Regions from separate parts of the Nocardioides hankookensis genome, predicted to be linked through region 3. Evidence: predicted binding sites of a transcription regulator. Region 3 holds the regulator's gene; each other region holds the start of a gene.

Region 1 (5,514 bases), 800 kb from region 3:
CGTCGGTCAGTGCCTGCGCCGTCGGCGTGGGGGAGTGGTGGACGACCAGCAGGCGAGCCATGCGCCCAGCCTGCCACCTAACGGCTCAGGGTCGCCTCGACGTCGAGGCCACTGAGCTTCGCCGGGTTGCGGACCGCGAAGATCCGGGTGATCAGGCCGCCCTCGACGGCGAAGCTGATCGCGGTGTCGAAGCCGTCGTCGATCCCGACCACCTTGACCGCGGGCGCGCCGTTGAGCGTGATCGGCACCAGGCTTGCCCCGGCCCCGAACTTCGGGAAGGTGCGCAGCAGGTTGGCGACCTTCTTGGCACCGGCGACCGGCAGCCTGATCGCCTGGGCGATCCCGCCCCCGTCGGCGACGAGGACGACGTCCGGTGCGAGCGCGTCCAGCAGGCCCTGGAGGTCTCCGCCGGCCACGGCGGCGAGGAACCGCTCGACCACCTCCTCCTGCTCGCGCGGGCTCACCTCCATCCGGGGGCGTCTCGCCGCGACGTGCTCGCGGGCCCGGTGGCCGATCTGGCGCACGGCGGCCTGGGACTTGTCGAGGGCATCGGCGATCTCGGCGTACGGCACGTCGAAGACCTCGCGCAGCACGAAGACGGCACGCTCGGTCGGGTTCAGCGTCTCGAGCACGGTGAGCATCGCGAACGAGACGCTCTCGGCGAGCTCGACGTCGTCCGCGACGTCCGGTGCCGTGAGCACCGGCTCGGGCAACCACTCACCGACGTACTGCTCCCGGCGGCGCGAGTTCGCCCGCAGCCTGTCCAGCGCCTTCCGGGTGACCATGCGCACCAGGAACGCACGCGACGCCACGACCTCGTCCCGGGCCGCCTCGCCGAGGGCGTCCCAGCGGATCCAGGTCTCCTGCACGACGTCCTCGGCCTCCGCCGCCGAGCCCAGCAGCTCGTAGGCCATCGTGAACAGCAGGCCCCGGTGGGCGACGAACGGGTCCTCGGTCACGCTCACGACCCTAGGACCACTCGCGGTGTCGTCGGCTGGGCCATCGGTGCGAGGCCGCACGCCGCCGCGAAGCCGTCGGACTCGATGCCGAGCGCGACGTTGGCGCGGGTCGTGAAGTTGGCGAACGCGACCACCGCCGTCAGCTCGATCACCGCGGCGTCGCCGAGCGCGGCACGCAGGGACGCCACCATCTCGTCGGTCACCGTGGGCTCGACCTCCGTCATGGCCTCGGCGTACGCGAGCACCTCGCGCTCCAGTGGCGAGAACACGTCGGACTCCCGCCACCGCGGGATCTCGCGCGCCTTCACCATGTCGAGGTCCTGGTTGTGCGCCTCGAAGTAGTTGAAGTCGAGGCACCACGTGCACCCGACGCGCGAGGCGACCGCCATGTGCGCGAACGACTTGAGCTGCTCGTCGCACGCGTCCCACTTCTTGACCTTGCCGCCGACTGCGGCCATGTCCATGAGCACCTTCTGGTGGTGCCAGTACACCCCGATCGACGTCGGCAACTGTCCGAGCGTCTTCTTGGCGAAGCGCTTGATGAGCATGCCCTTGAAGCCGGTGATCTCGGCCACGGGGATGCGGGTCGTTCCGGTCATCTCGTCCTCCTCGGTGGGTTCGGTACGCCATCAAGACGCCGCCCGACCCGGAGTTGTGACATGCGCCCAGCGCCGCGGTTCGTGGTGGTCCCGGCCGTACTCCGGGGGCGTGACTGTGGCCCCACCGGCCGTGGCCGGTGGGGTGGGGGTCAGCGGGTTCGTCGCCGTCGGTGGTCGTCGAAGTCGACGGGGTGGGTGCGGCCCTTCGGGGTGGTCCACAGGAAGCCGGTGCGGCTGGTGCGGTGGTAGGTCCAGCCGCCGAAGGTCTTGACCCGGTGGTGGTAGCGGCACAGCGGTGCGAGGTTCCATGACGTGGTTCTGCCGCCCTGGCTGTAGGCGGTGATGTGGTCGAGGTCGCAGCCCCTGGCGGTCTTGCTGCAGTGCGGGAACACGCACGTCGGCGTGGTGAGGATCGCTTGTTCTCGCTGTCGGGCGGTCGGCGCGTAGGCGTCGGTGCTGATCTCCTCGGACAGGTCCAACACCGGCCGGACCGACACCTTCGTGCCTTGCTGGGTGCACCACTCAGACAGCTGCTCGATGGTCGCGTAGGGCAGGTGACCACCTTCGACCGTCACGATGCCGTGGGCCTCGTCGGGCTGGTGGTGGGCATAGATCACCACCTCACGCGGGACCGCTGCGTCGCCGCCGAGCTGTCCGGCGGCCATGGCACGGCGCATGTCGAGGTCGAGCTCGGGGTGCACGACCAGGAGGGCGTGGGCGCCGGCCTTGATCTGTGCCTCGAGCGCGAGGGCGTCGGTGTAGTCCAGGAGTCCGCTGATGGGGACGAGGCCGTCGTTGAGGTGGGTGACGGTGAGACCGATGTCGAGGTGCTGGGACTGGGTCCGGTCCAGCCGTACCCCTTCGGCGTGCTCGGGGTCCGCCTCCGCAGCAGCGGTCTCGACCGCGTTCTCGACCGCCACCCACGAGCACGACCCCAGCACGGGTGCCAGCTCACCGTCCACGTGAGCCGCGGCGATGGGGTCGAGGCGGCGGGTGCGGTCGGTGACCCGACGCACCTTCCACACCGCGACCTCACCAGCCATCGCACGCGCCCAGATCTTCGGGAGCCGGTACTTCGCCTCCAACGCGGCACCCAGGAAAGCCCGACCCTGGTACGCCGTCATCCCGACCGCGGCGGCGAACTCCGCGACCGCGAACTCGCTCATCCCGGGTGCACCCTCGCCGGCCAGGGCGATCGGTTGGTCGCCGAACATCACCAGCTCACCCAGCTCGTCGACCGGGCTGTCTTCGACCGGTGCCGGGTGCGCTTCGGCCCACCGGGCGGCGAGCTCGAACTTCTTCGCTGCGGCGAGTCGTTCGGCGAGGTCGGCCTCGGTCGCGCACGCCAACAGGTCCCGCAACTGCGGGTCCTGGGTCCGGGTGCGTCGAGCCATGCTCGATCTTACCACGATTCGAACAGATGTGCGAGCAAAGATTGCCATCAATTCTGCCAACTTCCGCGGACCCGCAGCCCGGGATGCGGCCCAACCACGAGCCCGCGGGATCCGCAGCGCAGGGAGATCGTCTGCGGGGTAGTGGTTTCGAGGTTCGCTGCGCTCGCACCTCAACCACCGTGTGCCGGGAAGCGGCCCCGGCCACGAGCCCGACGTGCCCGTGTAGGAAGCCTGTCGGCGGCCAACCCGAGCGGACCCGCAGGCAACGGTGACCGACCGCGGGGTGGTGGTTTCGAGGCTCTGCGCTCGCACCTCAACCACCGTGTGCCGGGAAGCGGCCGGAGCCCACCGCCGGCCTTACCCGTGTAGGAAGCCTGTCGGCGGCCGATCCGAGCGAACCCGCAGGCAACGGTGATCAAGCCCGGGGTGGTGGTTTCGAGGCTCGCTCCGCTCGCACCTCAACCACCGCGTGCCCGAAGGCCGCCGTACGTTCTGAGACGCGGCCCGCCGTGGGGCGTCGTGGGCTAGGGTGGGGTCATCATGACGATGCGCAGCCTCCTCCTTCGCTGCCGCAGCGAGGTCTGAGCCAGAGCCGGACCCCCTCGCTGCGGAGTGAGAGCGTGCGCCGGCCCCGCCACTCAGAAGCGAGGACCCCATGACCATTCCCCAGCAGAAGCCGAGCGGCATGCCGTTCGAGCGCTACCGCGCGTTCCCCCCGATCGACCTGCCCGACCGCACCTGGCCGTCGAAGGTGATCACCGAGGCGCCGCGGTGGCTGTCCACCGACCTGCGCGACGGCAACCAGGCGCTCATCGACCCGATGAGCCCGGCGCGCAAGATGACGATGTTCGAGCTCCTCGTGAAGATGGGCTACAAGGAGATCGAGGTCGGCTTCCCGAGCGCGAGCGAGACCGACTTCGCGTTCGTCCGCCAGCTCATCGAGGGTGACCACATCCCCGACGACGTGACGATCTCGGTGCTCACCCAGGCGCGCGAGGACCTGATCGAGCGCAGCGTGCAGTCGCTGGTCGGCGTACCCCGGGCCAACATCCACCTCTACAACGCGGTCGCCCCGCTCTTCCGCCGTGTGGTCTTCCGGGCCAGCAAGGACGAGATCAAGGACATCGCGGTGCGCGGCACCGAGCTCGTCATGAAGCACGGCGAGGCCCAGCTCGACATGACCGTCATCGGCTACGAGTACAGCCCCGAGATCTTCACCAGCACCGAGCTGCCGTTCTCCCTCGAGGTCTGCGAGGCCGTGAGTGACGTCTGGCAGCCCGAGGACGGCCGCGAGATCATCCTCAACCTGCCCGCGACGGTCGAGTCCGCGACGCCCAACGTGTACGCCGACCAGATCGAGTGGTTCGGCCGCCAGCTGACCCGGCGCGAGAACACCGTCATCTCGCTGCACCCCCACAACGACCGAGGTACGGCGGTCGCCGCGACCGAGCTCGCGATGATGGCCGGCGCCGACCGCGTCGAGGGCTGCCTCTTCGGGCACGGCGAGCGCACCGGCAACGTCGACCTGGTCACCCTCGGCATGAACCTCTTCAGCCAGGGCGTCGACCCGATGGTCGACTTCTCCGACATCGACGAGGTCCGCCGCAAGGTCGAGTACTGCACCCAGCTGCCGGTCCACCCGCGGCACCCGTACGCCGGCGACCTCGTCTACACAGCCTTCTCCGGCTCCCACCAGGACGCCATCAAGAAGGGCCTCGAGGACCTCGACCGCCAGGCCGCCGAGCAGGACGTGCCCGTCGGCTCGCTGCCGTGGGAGGCGCCGTACCTGCCGATCGACCCGAAGGACGTCGGCCGCACCTACGAGGCCGTGATCCGGGTCAACAGCCAGTCCGGCAAGGGCGGCGTCGCCTACATCCTCAAGGCCGAGCACAAGCTCGACCTGCCGCGGCGCGCTCAGATCGAGTTCAGCCGGGTCATCCAGGAGCGCACCGACACCGAGGGCGGCGAGATGACGCCGGAGGCGATCTGGGACGTCTTCTCGTCGGAGTACCTCACCCGCGAGACCCCGCTCAAGCTCAACTCCGTGCACACCTCCTCGGCCGCCGGCCAGAAGGACGCCCTCGACGTCAACGTGTACGTCGACGGCGAGCTCCGGTCGCTCCACGGCGAGGGCAACGGCCCGATCGCGGCGTTCGTCAACGCGATCAACGAGCTGCCCACCCAGCCGGACGGAGGAGGCTGGGACGTGCGGGTCCTCGACTACGCCGAGCACGCGCTCTCCGCCGGTGGCGACGCGCTCGCGGCGGCGTACGTCGAGTGCCTCGTGCGCGACCAGGTCTACTGGGGCGTCGGCGTGGACGCGAACATCGTGACGGCATCCCTCAAGGCGGTCATCAGCGCGGTCAACCGCGCGCCAGCGGCAACCTGATCGTGAAGGTCGTGCCCTCGAGGTGGGCGGACCGCACGTCGATCTCACCGCCGTGGGTGGCGACGATCGCAGCGACGATCGACAGCCCCAGCCCGGTGCCCTGGATGGCGCGCTGCTGAGCCGAGGACGACCGGAAGAACCGCTGGAAGAGGCCCTCCTGCTCCTCGAGCGGC
Region 2 (5,514 bases), on a different contig from region 3:
TGCCGGTGTCGAGGCCGGCGCGGATGTACTCGACGCCGTCGGCCAGCGTGTACGCGAGCTCCAGGTCGGCCGTCGCCCCGGCCTCCTGGATGTGGTAGCCGGAGATCGAGATCGAGTTGAAGCGCGGCATCTTCGCCGAGGTGTAGCTGAAGATGTCGGAGATGATCCGCATCGACGGCGCCGGCGGGTAGATGTAGGTGTTGCGGACCATGAACTCCTTGAGGATGTCGTTCTGGATCGTCCCCGCGAGCTGCTCCGGCTTCACCCCCTGCTCCTCGGCCGCCGCGATGTAGAGGGCGAGCACCGGCAGGACGGCGCCGTTCATGGTCATCGACACCGACATCTCGTCGAGCGGGATGCCGTCGAAGAGGGTGCGGGTGTCGTAGATCGAGTCGATCGCCACACCCGCCATGCCGACGTCCCCGCGCACCCGCGGGTGGTCGGAGTCGTAGCCGCGGTGGGTGGCGAGGTCGAAGGCGACCGACAGGCCCTTCTGGCCGGCCGCGAGGTTGCGGCGGTAGAACGCGTTGGACTCCTCGGCGGTGGAGAAGCCGGCGTACTGCCGGATCGTCCACGGCTGGGTCGTGTACATCGTCGGGTAGGGCCCGCGCAGGAACGGGCTCAGGCCCGGGAACGTGCCCAGGGCGTCGAGGCCCTCGAGGTCGCTCTCGTCGTACGACGGCTTGATCTCGATGCCCTCCGGGGACATCCAGGGCTCGCCACTGAAGCTCTGCGGGACGGTCACAGCTTGCTCCCTTCGATACCGCTCGTCCCTCGCGCACTCAGGACAAGCCTCGTCCGGGTCAGGAAGTCCAGGGCGTCGACGCCCATCGCGCAGGAGTCGTCGGCCCAGTCGCGCGGCTTGCCCGCGACGATGACCCACTCGGCGCCGTTCTCGCGCAGCTCGGCTGCGACCTCGGCGCCCTGCTCGTCGTACGCCGCGTCGGTGCCGGCCACGCACACCACGCGGCCGGGGTCCTGCGCCACCGCGATGCCGCCGGCGGCGAGGAGGTTGGTCGCGAACGTCGCCCGCGCGGTGTGCTGCGCGACGGTGCCGATCGTGGCCAGGTGCACCGTGGTCGTCGCGGGCTCGTCGCGGAGCGCCTCGAAGCTGGCGCCATAGGAGCGGACGGCGTCCCAGTCGTCGCTCGCCTCCCGCTCCGGCAGCGCCTCGCCGAGGTGGGGGAACTCGGTCAGGCCGGTGATCGGCCGCTTGCGCGTCGCGACCTCGCGCTCACGCTTCTCGACGGTCGCGGCGATCTCGGCGTCCAGGGCGGCCTCGGCGTCGGACGCGTCGTCGAGGCGCCCGAGGACCTCCCACCCGGCGCGGGCCAGGTCGTCGGTGAGCTTCTCGACGGCGTACGAGCCACCGGCCGGGTCGGCCACGTGCGCGACGTGCGACTCGTCGATGAGGAGGTGGCTGGTGTTGCGGGCGATCCGGCGGCCGAACGCGTCGGGGCGGCCGAGCGGGCTGTCGAAGGGCAGCACCGTCACGCTGTCGGCGCCGCCGACGCCGGAGGCGAATGCCGCGACGGTGGTGCGCAGCATGTTGACCCAGGGGTCGTACTTGCTCATCATCGGCCGGCTCGTCACGGCGTGCAGCCGCATCTCCCCCGCGCCCTGGGACATCTCCAGCACCCGCGCCCACAGGCGGCGGGCGGCCCGCAGCTTGGCGATCGTCGGGAACTGCTCGTCGGTGGCGGCGTACCGGAACTCGACGAGGCTCGCCGCCTCGTCGACGCCCAGCCCGGCCGCGGTCAGGGTGCGGAGGTACGTCGCTCCCACGGCCATCGACCAGCCGAGCTCCTGCGCGTCCGAGGCGCCCCGGTCGTGGACCCGGGTGGCGTCGACGACGAAGCCGCGGACCTCGAGGCGCTGGGCCTGCTTCGCGACCTCGATGGTGGCGTCCTCCGCGGCGACGCCGAGGTTGGTCTCGGGGTGCAGCTCGCGACCCTCGAGGTAGGCCGCGAACGCCGCCGGGTCGGCGCCGTCGAGCACGACCGGCGCCAGGTCGAGGAGCACCCGGTCGAGGAGCGTGCCGAGGTCGGTGTCGGCGTCGACGCGCAGCCACAGGCTCGTCACGCCGCCGTCGAGGTCGACGAGCGCCTCGTCGTTGGCGGCCTTCGCGTCCCGGCCGTCGAGGTAGGCCCGCACGTCCCAGTCGCCCTGCCGGGTCGGACGACCCGTGGTCTCGAGCCCGATCAGCTGGTCGGGCGTCCCGAGCGGGCAGACACCGATGTCGTCGAGCGTCCTACGGGTGAGCTTGTCCCACACCGCGTCGTCGGCGTCGTCGTCCGTGAGCCGCTTGCCCTTGCGCAGCACGGCCGCGGCCTCGCGCTCCCAGTCGGCCACCGTCCAGGTGTCCGCCGGGTCCGCCAGGTCGAGCGAGCCCTGCGCAGGCTCCAGCTCCTCGGGCTCGTCCAGCCCACCCTCGACAGTCATGCAGCGAACGATAGGAGCGCCGCGTGACGTCGGCTACAGAGTGTGACCTTTTCGGCTTTCTACGCCTGCCCGGCGCCGGTGGTTGAGGTGCGAGCGCAGCGAGCCTCGAAACCACCACAGCCCGCGCGCCGACAGGCTTCCTACACGGGCACGTCGGGCTCGTGGCCGGGGCCGCTTCCCGGCACACGGTGGTTGAGGTGCGAGCGCAGCGAGCGTCGAAACCACCACCCCGCAGACGGTCCCCCTGCGCTGCGGATTCCGCAGGCTCGTGATTGGGGCCGCTTCCCGGCACACGGTGGTTGAGGTGCGAGCGCAGCGAGCCTCGAAACCACCACCCCGCTACTGGTAGAGCTCGTCGAAACTCTTCGCAAGCACGACTCGCACATGTGTTCGAATCGTGGTAGGATCGAGCATGGCTCGACGCACCCGGACCCAGGACCCGCAGCTGCGGGACCTGTTGGCGTGCGCGACCGAGGCCGACCTCGCCGAACGACTCGCCGCAGCGAAGAAGTTCGAGCTCGCCGCCCGGTGGGCCGAAGCGCACCCGGCACCGGTGGAGGACGCGGTGGTCGACGAGCTGGGTGAGCTGGTGATGTTCGGCGACCAACCGATCGCCCTGGCCGGCGAAGGCGCCCCCGGCATGAGCGAGTTCGCGGTCGCCGAGTTCGCCGCCGCGTGTGGGATGACCGCTCACCAGGGCCGGGCGTTCCTCGGTGCCGCCCTGGAAGCCAAGTACCGACTCCCCCGGATCTGGGCGCGTGCGATGGCCGGTGAGGTCGCGGTGTGGAAGGTGCGTCGGGTCACCGACCGCACCCGCCGCCTCGACCCCATCGCCGCCGCCAGCGTGGACCGGGACCTCGCCCCGGTCCTCGAGGCGTGCTCCTGGGTCAAGGTCGAGAACGCGGTCGAGACCGCCGCTGCCGAAGCAGACCCCGAGCACGCCGAAGGCGTACGCCTGGATAGGTCCCGCGACCAGCACCTCGACATCGGTCTCACCGTCACCCACCTCAACGACGGACTCGTCCCCGTGTCCGGGCTTCTGGACTACACCGACGCCCTCGCGCTCGAGGCACAGATCAAGGCCGGCGCCCACGCCCTCCTCACCGACCACCCCGAGCTGGACCTGGACATCCGCCGCGCCATGGCCGCCGGACAGCTCGGCGGCGACGCAGCGGTCCCGCGGGAGGTGGTGATCTATGCCCACCACCAGCCCGACGAAGCCCACGGCATCGTGACGGTCGAAGGCGCACACCTGCTCTACGCCACCATCGAGCAGCTGTTCGAGTGGTGCACCCAGCAAGGCACGAAGGTCTCGCTCCGGCCCGTGTTGGACCTGTCCGAGGAGATCACCGTCGACCGGTACACCCCCACGGACCGGCAACGCGAACAAGCCATCCTCGTCACGCCGACGTGCGTGTTCCCGCACTGCAACAAGGAAGCCCGGGGTTGCGACCTCGACCACATCCAGCCCTACAACCAGGGCGGGAAGACCACCAGCTCGAACCTGGCGCCGTTGTGCCGGTTCCACCACCGGGTCAAGACCTTCGGCGGCTGGACCTACCACCGCACCTCCCGCACGGCGTTCCTCTGGACCAGCCCGAAGGGCAAGACCCACCCCGTCGCCTTCGACGACCACCGACGGCGACGAACCCGCTGACCACCGCCCCACCGACCACGGCCGGTGGGGCCACTCCCATGCCTACCCGGGCCACAACGGTCGACCCGAGCGGACCCGCAGGCCGACCAGCCACTGGAAATCGCCCCCGCAACCACAGCGAACGGTGACCACGTATCCCGTCCCTCGCGTCACCCACGGCGACCACCACGGACCGCGGCGCTGCGTTCATCCGGCGTCCTGACAACCGTGACCAGGTCGTGACCTGAGCGGGGCAACGCGGGGCACGGCAGGTGCGTCCTTAGTGGTGTCAGGACCCCTCGGGAGGGAGCACCCATGTCCGTCGTCAGTGAGCAGACCAAGCGGAGCGCCGCGTTGCGCGCGTTCCTCACCATCGTGCTGGTGACGGCCCTCGTCGCGGCAGCACTCGGCGGGGCGACGTACGTCGCGTCGCGGGCGTTCGTGAGCCTGTTGAGCTGAGGCCGACCGGCTAGACCTCGGTGCGGCCGTCGTAGTCCTTGTTGCGGATGCCGATCTTGTTGCCGAGCCACACCAGCGGGTCGTACTTGCGGTCGACCACGCGCTCCTTCATCGGGATGATCGCGTTGTCGGTGATCTTGATGCCCTCCGGGCACACCTCGGTGCAGCACTTGGTGATGTTGCACATCCCGAGGCCGGCCGCGCCCTGGGCGAGCGCGCGGCGGTCGTGGGTGTCGAGGGGGTGCATGTCGAGCTCGGCGTACCGGAGGAAGAACCGCGGCCCGGCGAAGGCCGGCTTGTTCTCCTCGTGGTCGCGCACGACGTGGCAGGTGTCCTGGCACAGGAAGCACTCGATGCACTTGCGGAACTCCTGGCCCCGCTCGACGTCGATCTGCGCCATCCGGCGCTTGCCGTCGGGGTCGCGCGGCGGGAGCTCGGCGTACGGCAGCTCCTTGGCCTTCTCGTAGTTGAACGAGACGTCGGTGACCAGGTCGCGGATCACCGGGAAGGTCCGCATCGGCGTGACCGTGATCGTCTCGGTCGGCTCGAAGTCGGACAAGCGGGTCATGCAGAGCAGCCGGGGGCGGCCGTTGATCTCGGCGGAGCAGGACCCGCACTTGCCGGCCTTGCAGTTCCAGCGGATCGCGAGGTCGCCGGCCTGGGTTGCCTGCACCCGGTGGAGGGCGTCGAGGACGACCTCGCCCTCGGACACCTCGACGGTGTAGTCGCCGAGGTCGCCGCCGCTCTGGTCGCCGCGCCAGATGCGCATCTTCAGGTCGTAGCCCATGTCGGTGACTCCCTTACTCGAAGTACTTCTTGAGCTCGTCCGGCATCACCGGGAGCGGCTTCTCGGCGAGGTCCACGCCATCACCGGCGGCGTTGAGCGTGACCACGAGGTTCTTCTTGCCCCACACCTCGGCGTCGGTCTTGGGGAAGTCGTCACGCGTGTGACCACCCCGCGACTCCTCGCGGGCGAG
Region 3 (5,514 bases):
CCGACGTTCGTCTGAGTCGTGCCGGCCACAGCGACGGCAGCGGGATCCGGCCGATCGCGCGGGCGGCCGCCCAGCCGACCAGGATGACCAGCCAGCCGACCAGGGCGTCGATCACCCAGTGGTTGCCGGTGCCGACGATGACGATCGCGGTGCCGACGGCGTACGCCCAGCCCAGCACGCGCACCCACTTGCGGGTCGCGTAGACCTGCAGCGCCAGCGCCACCCACAGCGACCAGCCGGCATGCAGGGAGGGGAACGCCGCCAGCTCGTTGGTCAGCCCGCCGAGCCCGCGCGGTGCCGAGGCGTCGCCGCCCCACCAGCCGTCGGCCGCGTGCAGGCTGAGCACGTCGACGTACCCGCTGATGAAGCGCGGCGGCGCCGTCGGCATCATCAGGTACGCCGCCAGGCCGAGCAGCGTGCCGATCACCAGCGCACGCCGGGCCGGCCCGTAGCGGTCGGCGCCCAGGCGCCAGAGCCAGATCAGCACGGCCGCGGTGACGACGTAGTGCAGCGACGCGTACCAGTAGCTGCCGATGAGGCCGACCACGCGGTGGTCGGTGAAGAGCTGGTTGAGCGGGACCTCCCAGCTGATCCCGAGGAGGTCCTCGATGTGCAGCAGGTCGTTGGCCCGGTCGAGAGCCGGCTGCATGCTGGTGTTGGCCAGCAGTCGGGCCAGGCTGTAGAAGACCCAGAGCGCGAGGATCAGCAGCAGCTCCAGAAGGGCGCGGGCCCAGCCGGGGACCGTCCGTTCGCGTGCAAGCGCAGGTGCCGTCGTCACAGCACCAGCGTCTTCCATCGGCCCTCCCGTGCCATCAGGGATCCTCCCCTGTTACCAACGTCAGGGTCGGATCAGGGGATTCCCAGGGGAAGCCAGAAATTCACGAGCGATCAAACCCTGCGCAGCACCGCCGTCACCTTTCCCAAGATGGTGGCGTGGGTGCCGTCGATGGGATCGTAGTTCGGGTTGTGCGGCAGGAGCCACACCTTTCCGTCCTTGCGCTGCAGGGTCTTGACCGTGGCCTCGCCGTCGAGGAGCGCCGCGACGATCTCGCCGTTCTCGGCGGTCTGCTCCTTGCGGATGACCACGTAGTCGCCGTCGCAGATGGCCGCCTCGACCATCGAGTCGCCGGAGACCTCGAGCAGGAACAGCTCGCCCTCGCCGACCAGCTGCCGCGGCAGCGGGAAGACCTCGTCGTACGTCTCCTCGGCCAGGATGGGCCCGCCGGCGGCGATCCGGCCGACCAGGGGGACGTACGACGCGGCCGGGACGGTGTCGCCGATCCCGGTCTCGTCGGTGGTCGACTCGTCGGCGCTGCCGAGCGAGCGCCGGGCCGCCATCACCTCGGGGAGGAACACCTCGAGGGCGCGCGGCCGGTTGGGGTCGCGCTTGAGGTAGCCCTTCTCCTCGAGCACCTTCAGCTGGTGGGCGACGCTCGAGGAGCTGGTGAGCCCCACCGCTTCGCCGATCTCGCGCATGCTGGGCGGGTAGCCCCGCTTCTCGATCGAGTCCTTGATCGTCTGCAGGACGCGCTGCTGGCGCGGGGTGAGCCCGGTGGCATCGGCCGGCCCGTCGGGCAGCTCGCGCACCGTATCCATCTTCTTGGCCATGGGCCCACGCTAGCCATCCCGGCCGCCGGGTTCAAACATTTGTTCGAACGGGCGTGTCGGGCTCCGCCGCCTCGGAACGGCTCGAACAAATGTTCGCCCGGGGCCTTGCGTCGTTCGAACAGGTGCTCTAACGTCGTACACACGTTCGATCGAACACCTGATCGAGACGGCGGTCCAGACAGCTGCGGAGCGACTGTCGGTGGCTCCCTCTAGAACTGGTGTCATCGAGAAGGCCACTTCCCCCAGGAGCCAAGCACATGAGCACCATGACGATCGACCAGATGTTCCACTCGAAGCCCGCCGCCCGGCCGCGCAGCACTGTCCGGCTGACCCGCCGCGGCCGCGTCGTGGTCGTGCTCCTCGGTCTGCTGGTGGCCCTCGCCGTCGGCATCGTCGTCGCCTCCGGCTCCGTGGCCACCGACCACGCCGGCACACCCGAGCCCACCGCGGTGGTGCTCGTCGGCACCGGCGACACCCTGTGGGACATCGCCTCCGCGGCCGCCGACGACGGCGACGTCGACGCGATGATCGACCGCATCCAGAAGCTCAACGCGCTCGACTCCGGCATGCTCATCGCCGGCCAGCGCCTGCTGATCCCGGTCGACTGACTCGGACGACCACACAGATCTCGTCGAGCGATTCGACCCCGCTCGACGGACCGGGGAAGACGAGGGGCGGAGCCGACAGGCTCCGCCCCTCGCGGCATTTCGACCCCTACGCTTCCGGCATGGCCGGCTACTCGGGCACCCCGCTGGTGCGCAAGCTGGGGATCAAGGACGAGCACCTCGTCCTGCTCGACCGTGCACCGGAGGGCTTCGAGCTCGGCGAGACCGCGGCGCGCGTCGTAGGCCGGCTGCCAGCCTCCGGCCTCGACGTCACCCTCACCTTCCAGACCCGGCTGGCCGATCTCGAGGCCCGGTTGCCAGCGGTGTTCGAGCGGACCGTGACCGCCGGGATGGTGTGGACCTGCTGGCCGAAGAAGGCGGCCCGACGCCAGCTCGGCATCGCGAGCGACCTCGACGACAACGCCGTGCGCGAGCTCGGGCTGCGCCTCGGGTGGGTCGACGTGAAGGTCGCGGCGATCGACGACACCTGGTCGGGCCTGAAGTTCGTGCGCCGCCTCGCGGACCGTGAGCGCCCGGACTAGCGCGCCGCGCGCCGCCCGCCGATCGGCCGGGGTCCATCCGGCTCGTCGGGAGCCTCGGTCGATGTCGGGGGCTTGGTGATGCCGAGACGGCGCAGCAGCCGGGCGACGAGCATCAGACCGAAGAAGAGGCATGCGACCGCGCCGATCGAGGCGATCGCCAGGAAGATCCACGCCTGGGAGTCGCCGCCGCGTGCCGTGGAGCCGAAGTCGACGGCGGCGTACACGAGGTAGCCCCACGCCACCACCGACAACGTGATGCCGAGCGCCAGCGCGAGCAGGGCCGGGCGGGACGTGGTCTTCTTGCGCGGTCCGCGGCGCGACCCCGCCCGCTTGCCCCCGGTCGCACCCGTCACTGACCCCGCCTCACGGGGCCATTGTGGCCGATCGACCCTGACCGGTCGCGACGCCCCACGGTACCCGGAGGCTTGATCTACGCTGTCGAGCGTGGGGGACTACCGCGAGGGTTCGGTTCCCGTCGGTCTTGCCAGCGCGGCCGACGTCGATGCGGTCGCGCGGTCGCTCGTGCGCGAGCTGCTCGCCCTGCCCGACGTACGCGCGGTCGGGGTCGCCCTGGTCGAGGGCGGCGGTCGCCGGCTCCGCTTCCTGCCGGCCTCCCCGGCCGGGGCTCGTGCCGACTGGTGCCACATCGACGCCTACGACGACGTCCCGCTGACCGGGGTGGTGCGCTCCGGCACGGCGGTCTTCGGCGACCTCGACTCCTTCGCCGGTCGGTACGCCGGTCTCGTCGCCGCCCAGGTCGATGCCGGCACGCAGGCGCTGGCGGCGTACCCGCTGCCGGGCGTGACGACGCCGCTCGGTGGCCTGCTCGTCTACTACGACCGCCGGCAGGACTTCGGCGGCGAGCAGCGCGAGGTGCTGACCACGCTCGCGCGGCAGGCCGGCGACGCCGTACGACGGGTGCGGGCGCGCGGCGTCGCGACCCCGGTGGCCACGGGTCGGGCCGAGGTCGACGCCTCGGTGCGATCGGCCTCGCTCGCGCTCGAGAGCGATCCCCGGGCCGCCAGTGCCGCCCGGAGGTTCCTGCGGGCCACGCTCGCGGGGTGGGGGGTCGAGGACGACCCGGTCGACACCGCGGAGCTCTGCCTCTCGGAGATCGTCACCAACGCCGTCATCCACGCCGACGCCACCAGCGAGCTCACGATCAGCCTCGACGACGGCATGCTGACGGTGTCCGTGCGCGACCACGGCGGAGCCGGCTCGGCCGCCGAGCCGGTCGAGGACGACGACCCGATGCGGGTCTTCGGCCGCGGCCTGGTGCTGGTGGACGCGCTCGCCGACAGCTGGGGCTCCGAGCGCGACGACGTGGGGACGACCTCGTGGTTCGTGCTCGACCTGCCCGACGGGGCCCGGTCGGCCGCGTCCTAGCTGTGCCCGGCGTGGCGTCAGGCGGCGTGCGCGACGGTCAGCTCCTCGCGCATCCGGGCCATCAGCCGGGTCAGCAGGCGGGACACCTGCATCTGGGTCACGCCGATCTCGCGGCCGATCTCCGACTGGGTGCGGCCCTGGAAGAAGCGCAGCTCCACGATCGTGCGCTCCCGCGGGGTGAGCCGGGCCAGCAGCGGGGCCAGCACGGCGCGGGCCTCGGCGACGTCGAAGCCGTGGTCGTCGCCGCCGAGCCGCTGGGTCAGCGTCTCCTCGTCGGCGCCCACGGGCGCGTCGAGCGAGGCCGGGGCGAAGCAGCCGCTCGCCCCGAGCGCCTCGACCACCGCCTCGACCTCGATGCCGAGGTGCCGGGCGATCTCCGAGGGCCGCGGCGCGCGGCCGTGCTCCTGGAAGAGCTCGCTCTCGCAGCCGATGATCTTGCTCTGCGTCTCCTGGATCGACCGCGGCGGGCGCACCATCCAGCCCAGGTCGCGGAAGTGGCGGCGCACCTCGCCGCGGATGGTCGGGATCGCGAAGCTGAGGAAGTCGTGCCCGCGCTCGGGGTCGAAACCACGGACCGCCTTGACCAGCCCGACGTACGCGACCTGCTGGAGGTCGTCGGTCGGGATGCCACGACCTCGGAAGCGGCGGGTGGCGTCGACCGCCATCCGCATGTTCAGCCGGACCAGCTCGTCATCGAGGCGGGACCGTTCGGTGGTGTCCGCGTCGCGCCGTGCGGCGAAGAGGCGGGCGGTCGTCTCAGACCGGGTTTCGTCCATGCCTGTCATCTGCCGTCGGTGGTGCACCGACAAACCACCCGCGCGGGTGAGTCGGAGGTGCCGACGCGGCCCGCGACACGCCCCCCGAGGAGGCGATTTTCGGAGCCGGGACGGGCCCTGACCTGCGGCTTTACCGAACGGCGCCGGAGCCGCCGAGGAACTTCTCCGCGCTACTTGCGCGGTCTCCCGAGCGGGCGTACGGTTACCACTACATCTAGTACTTACACCGGTGTAGTTATCCACATCTAGTTCACAGAAGGTCGTGGAAGACCCACAGGTGTGCGCTCGTTGTACACAGCGGGACCCCGTTTATCCACAGGCCAGAGAGGAGCCCCCGGTGCACTGTCCGTACTGCCGCAACACCGACACCCGGGTGCTTGACTCACGCGTGGCCGACGACGGCGGCTCGATCCGCCGCCGGCGTACCTGCTCGGCCTGCGAGCGCCGCTTCACGACCGTGGAGCTGATGCAGCTGACCGTGCTCAAGCGCTCCGGCGCGAGCGAGCCGTTCACCCGCGACAAGGCGGTCTCGGGCGTCCGGAAGGCATGCAAGGGCCGTCCGGTGACCGAGGACCAGCTGGCCTGCCTGGGCCAGGC

Evidence for each region. Region 3 encodes LexA, which represses DNA repair genes until DNA is damaged. Its sites were predicted from a motif close to TCGAACANNTGTTCGA; they were not measured.
Region 1: a site for LexA is predicted at 2,971-2,986, ahead of ACFPYL_RS19645 (HNH endonuclease signature motif containing protein). Genes of this name have one in related genera too.
Region 2: a site for LexA is predicted at 3,711-3,726, ahead of ACFPYL_RS07405 (HNH endonuclease signature motif containing protein). Genes of this name have one in related genera too.

What each region holds. Positions count from the first base shown of each region.
Region 1 is NZ_JBHSRJ010000009.1:42,253-47,766, reverse strand. It holds gene ACFPYL_RS19660 (flavodoxin family protein) at 1-61, opposite strand, end outside; gene ACFPYL_RS19655 (RNA polymerase sigma-70 factor) at 78-959, opposite strand; gene ACFPYL_RS19650 (carboxymuconolactone decarboxylase family protein) at 962-1,558, opposite strand; gene ACFPYL_RS19645 (HNH endonuclease signature motif containing protein) at 1,708-2,952, opposite strand; gene leuA (2-isopropylmalate synthase) at 3,608-5,341, shown strand; gene ACFPYL_RS19635 (ATP-binding protein) at 5,316-5,514, opposite strand, start outside.
Region 2 is NZ_JBHSRJ010000004.1:210,142-215,655, reverse strand. It holds gene scpA (methylmalonyl-CoA mutase) at 1-709, opposite strand, end outside; gene ACFPYL_RS07410 (methylmalonyl-CoA mutase family protein) at 742-2,442, opposite strand; gene ACFPYL_RS07405 (HNH endonuclease signature motif containing protein) at 3,857-4,099, shown strand; gene ACFPYL_RS07400 (hypothetical protein) at 4,394-4,537, shown strand; gene ACFPYL_RS07395 (succinate dehydrogenase/fumarate reductase iron-sulfur subunit) at 4,548-5,324, opposite strand; gene ACFPYL_RS07390 (fumarate reductase/succinate dehydrogenase flavoprotein subunit) at 5,338-5,514, opposite strand, start outside.
Region 3 is NZ_JBHSRJ010000009.1:843,046-848,559, reverse strand. It holds gene ACFPYL_RS23740 (phosphatase PAP2 family protein) at 1-778, opposite strand, end outside; gene lexA (transcriptional repressor LexA) at 889-1,608, opposite strand; gene ACFPYL_RS23730 (LysM peptidoglycan-binding domain-containing protein) at 1,866-2,216, shown strand; gene ACFPYL_RS23725 (DUF3052 domain-containing protein) at 2,336-2,755, shown strand; gene ACFPYL_RS23720 (hypothetical protein) at 2,752-3,108, opposite strand; gene ACFPYL_RS23715 (ATP-binding protein) at 3,200-4,141, shown strand; gene ACFPYL_RS23710 (SigB/SigF/SigG family RNA polymerase sigma factor) at 4,159-4,917, opposite strand; gene nrdR (transcriptional regulator NrdR) at 5,255-5,514, shown strand, end outside.